DNA from 2 places in the Glutamicibacter sp. MOO4 genome. Region 1 is predicted to be linked to the other one. Evidence: riboswitches for the same ligand, from Rfam matches in the RefSeq annotation. Region 1 holds a riboswitch; the other holds the start of a gene.
What was found. Region 1 has a riboswitch for S-adenosylmethionine ahead of AC1Z3F_RS15360 (methionine ABC transporter ATP-binding protein). Riboswitches for the same ligand answer to the same signal wherever they lie in the genome.

Region 1 (3,783 bases):
AGGGCTTTGAGGTAGCCGGATCGATGAAGGCATCATGCGGTATTGCTGCCGGCGCGGTTTCACGCCCATCGATGGTGCTGACCTTGCCCGTGGACGCGTCGTAGTACATGAAGTAGCCGCCGCCGCCAATGCCAGCGCTGTAGGGTTCGGTGACACCTAGGGCTGCAGCGGTAGCCACCGCGGCATCAACAGCGTTGCCACCCTTACGCAATACTTCGAGTCCTGCTGCCGAAGCTTCTGGATCCACGGAAGCTACTGCGCCTCCGGTACCGGTAGCAGTCGGGGTCTTTTCTGTGTGCCTTGGGTCAGCGCTCGCCGGGAGGACTGTGAAAGCTCCTAGTCCCAAAGAAAGAATCGTTGCGCCAGCCAAAGCGCGCAAACTTGATCGTTGCATACTCTGATCTCCTGAAAGAGGTGGGGATGAAGTATGCGTCAATTTACGGGAAGTGCTCGAAGCGCTAGGGGTGTGACACGAGCCATCTTTTTAGAAGCGTTGTAATTCCGCGCAAGTGATCACAATATTTATAGTTATGACGTTAGAACTGTGGGCAGTGATCCCCGACTAGTCAGTCGAGGATCACTGCCCACTTCAGCGTTGGTGCAGCTGGTTAGTTTACTGAGCCAGAGCTTCCTTGATGGTCTTACCCAACGATGCGGTTGGACGGCCAATGAGCTGGGAAAGATCTGCCGAGTTCACTTCCAGGGCACCGTCACGAACCTGCACGTCGGTATCAACCAGGATGTCTGCAAACTGTGCTGGCACGCCGGATTCGGTGTAGATCGCAACGAGCTTCTCTGGTTCAACTTCCTGGTAATTGACCTCTTGGCCGGCGGCGGCGCCCACGGCACCGGCCAGCTGACTCAGGGTGAAGGCCTTGTCGCCACCAAGTTCGTAGATCTTGCCGGACTCATTTTCTTCGGAGAGCAATACCGCTGCGGCTGCTTCTGCGTAGTCGGCACGTGGGGCGGCGCTGATCCTGCCGTTACCTGCGGCGCCGAGAACTACGCCGCTGTTGAGGTAGCCCAGGAGCTGATCGGTGTAGTTTTCGGTGTACCAACCGTTGCGTAGCAAGACGTATTCAATGCCGGAGCCCGCCAGTAACTGTTCGGTAGCCACATGCTCTTGCGCCAGTTTCATGTTGCCGGTCAGGGCATTGGCAATAGAGGTATAAGCAATCAGCGATACGTTCACGCGCTGGGCAGCGTTGATGACGTTCTCATGCTGGGTGATGCGCTGGCCAACTTCGCTACCTGAAATCAGAAGCAACTTGTCTACGCCTTCGAGAGCTGACACCAGGCTTGCCTCGACGTTGTAGTCAGCGGCGCGGGTCTCCAGACCCTTGCCCGCCAGAGGAGCGAGTTTTTCTTCAGAACGTCCAAGGGCAACCAGTTGTGCAGGATCTGCACCGCGCTCTAATAGTGCGTTGATAACCAGTTGGCCCAGCTGTCCGGTGGCTCCTGCAATTGCAATCTTCATGTTGTCCTCTCGTTGGTCTGCAAACTAATACAACCACGTCCCTCGCGGTTCAATTCCCGACGGTCAGTCGTGCGCATGAAACCAAAAGGGGAATCAATACGTCAAGGGTCGTCGTCTTGATTCGAAACCTTTGAGGAAAGTGAAGAATTGCTACGCAGACCAAAGCAATTTTTTGACGTTGTGAGTAAGTTTTGGTGACTTCATGACTTCCGTTTACGTAATTATTGTTCGGTCATGGCCATGGAAGACAGACTTAAATCGTTCGGACCGTACAACCGAACACACACCATCCAGAGCGACTGAGAGATCTGGCTCAACGACGTCGCAGCAACCACCCGTAAGGGAGCGGTGCTACAGCCAGGACCGATGGAGTACTTTCACTTCGCGACGGGAAAGTCTGTTTAAAGACAGGATTTCCTCGTGAAGAACGCTCCGTATAACCAAGCAGTAAAGGAGCGATGATGATTCGTCTTGAGAACGTAACAACAACATTTGGCAATGGCCAGGATCAATTCACGGCAGTTAAAGACGTGACCCTGAACATTGAAGCCGGAAGCATTCACGGGATCATCGGCTTCTCCGGTGCTGGCAAGTCAACGCTGTTGCGCAACATCAACTTACTTCAGCGCCCAACCTCCGGTCAGGTTTTTGTCGATGACGTGGAACTTACCGGACTCAGCGATGGCGATTTGCGTAAGCAACGACATGAAATCGGAATGATTTTTCAGCACTTCAATCTGCTGAACAATCGCACCGCGTTGCAGAACGTGGAACTGAATCTGAAGTTTGCTGGTGTAGCAAAAAACGAGCGTCGCGAACGCGCCTTGGAAGCTTTGGCCATTGTTGATTTGGCTGACAAGGCCAGCGCATACCCAGGACAGCTTTCAGGCGGTCAGAAGCAACGCATCTCCATTGCACGAGCGTTGGTGACCGAGCCAAAAGTCCTCTTGTGCGATGAACCGACCAGTGCAGTGGATCCGCGAACCACGACCTCGGTGCTGCAGTACCTCAGCGACATCAACGCCAGCCTCGGAATCACCACAGTTATTGTCACGCACGAAATGAACGTTATTAAGGCCATCGCAGACCGCGTCTCGGTGATGGAAGACGGTTCAGTAGTTGAAGAGTTCGCCCTGAATGAGTTGCAAGAGCCTGGCTTTGAACCCACGACGCCTATCGGACGCTATCTGATCAGCGATGAAATTACGTTGAACCGCAGCCCAAAACCCGTTTCATCCTCATCAGCTGCCCACGTAGCGCGCGTATAAAGAACCTGGATTACCAATGAACTTATCTTCACTAGTGCTGGGCACGAGCAACGGCAGTGCAGCAGCTTTTAACTTTGACCGAATTGTTGAACTGGCCCCGGAAATTTGGGTGGCCATGGCACAAACTTTCGCCATGCTTCTGGTCGCCATTCCAATTGCAATTTTGCTCGGAACGCCACTGGGGATCTGGCTGTTCTCCATGTCGCCTAATGGTCTGCGTCCCCGTCCGCGGTTGCACCAGATTGTTGACGGAATAGTGAACACCATCCGTTCCTTCCCATTCCTTATTTTGCTGATTGCCATCATCCCGTTCACCCGGTTTGTGGTGGGAACGACCATTGGAACTGCTGCCGTCATTGTTCCGCTGACGATTAACGCGATTCCTTATTTTGCACGTTTTGTGGAACAGAACATCAGCCAGCTTGGCAATGGAGTTGTTGAAGCTGCGCAGGCCATGGGTGCTACCCGCGGACAGATCATTCGCGAAGTATTACTTGTCGAGGCAAGACCTGCACTGCTCTCATCTATCACCATCATGACGGTCAGTTTCATCTCGTACTCAGCGATGGCCGGTCTGGTAGGTGGCGGAGGTATTGGCGATTTTGCTATCCGCTACGGCTACTACCGTTACGAAACCGGCGTCATGCTCCTAGCGATCATTCTGATGATCTTGCTGGTGCACGCAGTTCAGTTTGTTGGTACTCGGCTCTCGCGTGCAGCAGACAAACGCTAAACACTTCTTCTCAACTCGCACTTTATCTAAGGAAAACATCATGGCAGTATCTCGTCGTACTTTCTTGACCTTCGCCGCTGGCTCGGCAGCACTCTTAGGACTAACCTCATGTGGTCTGGTCGGAGGCGGAGAAGCTTCCGGAACTGGGGACAAGACCATCAAGATCATTGTCACCGAATCGGCTCCGTCGCAGGAGCCCACCAAGATCGCTCAGAAGCTACTGGCTGAGAAGGGTTGGAAGCTGGATGCCACGTATGTCACCGATATCGTGCAGCCAAACCACGTGGTATCTAACGGTGAGTATG
Region 2 (3,783 bases), 600 kb from region 1:
ATTGGCGATGACTACCTTGTGGAACTGGCCGCCCTCATTAACTCCGGCATCTTCCCATGAAAGATCGGGGCGTAATTGGCGGGCGATACGTAGTTCTTCGCTGGTGGCAGGACGACTCACTCATGCTCCTTTACTTCACTACCTTTAGGCTACCTCAGCCTAAACACAGCCTAATCAGCCTATGATCTATTGCGTGAGTGTCGAAGAATTTGGGCCAAGCCCAACACGAAAGATCCTGAAATTTGAGATCGTTGTGGTCCTAGCTTTGTCTTTGGGCCAAAGCGCGGTGTATTCGATTCTTAGCTTTGCCGACAAACTCACCCGCGGACCGTTGCGCGAACAGACCACGTCGCTGAACAACCAACTGAGCAGCCGAGAATTTTTTGACTTCTCCTACCAGCTACTCGATATCCTCTTTGCCTTGGTACCGGTGCTGCTGGCCCTCTACCTGATGAAGCGCAGCACCGGGCGAGGGGTTCGGGAGATCGGTTTTGACCTACGCACCCAGGGCAAGGATGCGCTCTTTGGAGCCGGCCTGTTCCTAGCCATGGGGCTTGGCACCCTAGGCGTTTATGCAGCCGGCCGAGCACTGGGGATCACCACCGCGATCTCGGCGGCCAACCTAGGGGACTACTGGTGGAGCGTACCGGTGTTGTTACTCTCGGCGGTGCGCCATGCGGTTCTGGAAGAAGTGCTCATGCTCGGCTTCCTGTTCACCTACGCAAAGAAGCTGAACCTAGGATTGTGGACCACGATCATCGGCTCGGCAGCGATCCGCGGCAGTTACCACCTGTACCAAGGAGTGGGGCCGATGATCGGCAATATGCTCATGGGTGTGGTGTTCGGCTGGGTTTATCAAAAGTACGGTCGAGTGATGCCACTGGTGATCGCGCACTTCTTACTTGATGCCATCGGCTTTGTTGGTTATGCCCTGATCGGTCCGGCGATCGGGATCGGTAGCTAGCCGAAAAAACAGCACATAAAAAGAGGTAGGTGGGGACGCCATTGTCCCCGCCTACCTTTGAAAAACGTTGCTACAGCACAACCGGACCGTTTTCGGTCTCGAAGGTCACCGTCATGATTCCCGGGGTACCGTTGGGTGCCTCGTAGTCCATAACCACCGGGCCAAGATGCACGTTTTCAGGTTGCCCCAACCATTCCAGCACACGATCACGCGAGCCGGCAATGGTGATCTCGCTGATCGCGCCGCTCGGTTCAAGTGCCTTGGAAGGGTGCAGATCCTTGGCTTCTTCGTCCCAGGAAATCAGGTACGGGCACTGCGGGTCGGCGATCAAACCCTTAATGCCGATCTGCTGCCAGGTCAGCTCGCGACCATCGGGGAACTTGCGGTTGCCTGGAACCGACTTGCGACCCAACCGGTCTTCGGCGCTGGACAGATCGTCCACCGAAACGCACCAGCCCATCCAGCCGCCGCCGAGCTCTGAACGCGCTCGTACCGCTTGGCCAAAAGGGGCCTTGTCGCTGGCGGGGTGGTTGAGCACTTCAACCACTTCCAGATACTGACCATGCTTCAACGGGAAGATGACATTACGTGTTCCGAAGCGCGGATGCACGCCTCCCTTAACGAACTCCAAACCCAAGGCCTCGGAGATTCTCTGCGCGGTTGGCAACAGCCCATCTGGGCCGCAGGCATAACTTACGTGATCTAACCTCATCATGTGCCCATCATGACAACATGTGATGACAGTCTCTACTTAGGCAAGCCTAATTTTTTATCGGTGATCGAATTCTCTGCACCCAAATCGCGCCTGGCGCGAAATATGACCGATTGCTACCCATTTTGCGCTCTCACATTGCAAAAATCTTCGGTTTTCGGGCACACTGGAAGTAGGTCATGAGTCCCAGTAACAAGCCCCGGCTTACTGGGCGGCAACCCTCCAACCGCGGTGGGGTGCCCCGGGTGAAGACCTGGCCCTTAAGAGCAAAAAGCTGCTAAGGACAAGCGCGGGTAACCCTGGAAGTGCCTTGACGAAGCTACCCTGACAAGGATCTTCCTGTCGGTGTCTTCTCAGTGGTCTACCCCAAAAGTCACAGAACTATTTTTGGAGGAAACCATGAGCAATAACTGGTCATTTGAAACCCGTCAGATCCACTCCGGGCAGACCCCAGATCCAACCACCGGTGCCCGGGCGTTACCGATCTTCCAGACCACTTCCTTCGTCTTCCCAAACGCAGAAAGTGCCGCAGCCCGTTTTGCGCTGCAGGAACTGGAACCGATCTACACCCGCATCGGCAACCCCACCACCGACGCAGTAGAAACTCGCATCGCCGATCTAGAAGGCGGCGTGGGTGCGCTGTTGCTGTCCTCCGGACAGGCCGCGACCACCTTGGCCATCCTGAACCTCGCCGAGTCCGGCGATCACCTGGTGGCCAGCCCAAGTTTGTACGGCGGAACCCAGAACCTGCTCAAGCACACGCTTAAGCGCCTGGGCATCGAGGTCAGCTTTGTGGCCGACCCGGATAACCTGCAGGATTGGCGCGACGCGGTGCGCCCAAACACCAAGGCGTTCTTCGGCGAAACCATTTCCAACCCACGCCAAGACGTGCTGGACATCGAAGAAATCGCCAAGATCGCCCATGAAAATGGAGTGCCGCTGCTGGTGGATAACACCCTGGCCACTCCGTACCTGATCCGCCCGATCGAATTTGGGGCTGACATCGTCATCCACTCGGCCACCAAATTCCTGGGCGGTCACGGCAACGCGATCGCCGGGGTGATTGTGGACTCGGGCAACTTCGACTTTGCCAAGGACCCGCAGCGCTTCCCGGGCTTTAATACCCCGGACGAGTCCTACAACGGCCTGGTTTTTGCTCGCGATCTTGGCGTGAACGGCATCCTCGGCGCCAACCTGGCCTACATCCTCAAGGCGCGAGTCCAGCTCTTGCGCGATTTGGGTTCGGCGCTGTCACCTTTTAACGCGTTCTTGATCGCCCAGGGGCTAGAAACCCTGTCCCTGCGCGTTGAGCGCCACGGTGAAAACGCGCGGGAAGTGGCCAACTGGCTCGAAGCCCGTGATGAAGTGCAGCAGGTCGCCTATGCGGGCCTAGCCTCCTCACCATGGTTTGAGCGCGCCAAGAAGTACAGCCAGCACGGCGCCGGATCGGTGCTCGCCTTTGAGCTTTCTGGCGGTGCGCCGGCAGGCCAAGCCTTTGTAAACGCCCTTGAGCTGCACTCCCATGTGGCCAACATCGGCGATGTGCGCTCGCTGGCCATCCACCCGGCGTCCACCACCCACGCTCAGCTCTCCGAGGCCGATCAGCTTGCCGCGGGCGTAAGCCCCGGCTTGGTGCGCTTGAGCGTCGGACTAGAAAATATCAAGGACATTTTGGCCGATCTCCAGTTGGGCTTTAACGCTGTGGCAGCCCTTGAGAATAAGGAATTGCAGGAAACGCTCTAGGTATGGCATCCATTGCAACCAACGAAGAAACACCGCTCGCCCACGGCCAAGACGGCATGACGCGCCGTAGCGCTGTGGGGGAGTACCACTTTGAGTTTGGCGGCTACCTGCCACAGGTAGAACTCGCCTACGAAACGTGGGGCAAGCTGAGCGCCGATGGCTCCAACGCCGTGCTGGTGATGCATGCTTTGACCGGCGACGCACATGTCGCCCAGGGGCATTCATCCCTACCCGGATGGTGGGACGGCTTTATCGGCCCCGGGGCCACGATCGACACCACAAAGTACTTCGTTCTCGCCGTTAACATGGTCGGCGGTTGTAATGGATCCACCGGGCCGGCTTCGCCGGACGCACACGGTGTGCC

Region 2: linked by a shared signal. The riboswitch ahead of AC1Z3F_RS01725 (bifunctional o-acetylhomoserine/o-acetylserine sulfhydrylase) and the one ahead of AC1Z3F_RS15360 (methionine ABC transporter ATP-binding protein) in region 1 are both predicted to bind S-adenosylmethionine.

Annotation. Positions count from the first base shown of each region.
Region 1 is NZ_CM167800.1:3,282,734-3,286,516, forward strand. Features, by position in the region: gene ggt (gamma-glutamyltransferase) at 1-394, opposite strand, end outside; gene AC1Z3F_RS15355 (SDR family oxidoreductase) at 614-1,477, opposite strand; SAM riboswitch class I at 1,761-1,850, shown strand; gene AC1Z3F_RS15360 (methionine ABC transporter ATP-binding protein) at 1,936-2,745, shown strand; gene AC1Z3F_RS15365 (methionine ABC transporter permease) at 2,762-3,478, shown strand; gene AC1Z3F_RS15370 (MetQ/NlpA family ABC transporter substrate-binding protein) at 3,519-3,783, shown strand, end outside.
Region 2 is NZ_CM167800.1:374,733-378,515, forward strand. Features, by position in the region: gene AC1Z3F_RS01710 (phosphotransferase) at 1-120, opposite strand, end outside; gene AC1Z3F_RS01715 (CPBP family intramembrane glutamic endopeptidase) at 194-964, shown strand; gene AC1Z3F_RS01720 (VOC family protein) at 1,035-1,679, opposite strand; SAM riboswitch class IV at 1,852-1,972, shown strand; gene AC1Z3F_RS01725 (bifunctional o-acetylhomoserine/o-acetylserine sulfhydrylase) at 2,076-3,419, shown strand; gene metX (homoserine O-acetyltransferase MetX) at 3,422-3,783, shown strand, end outside.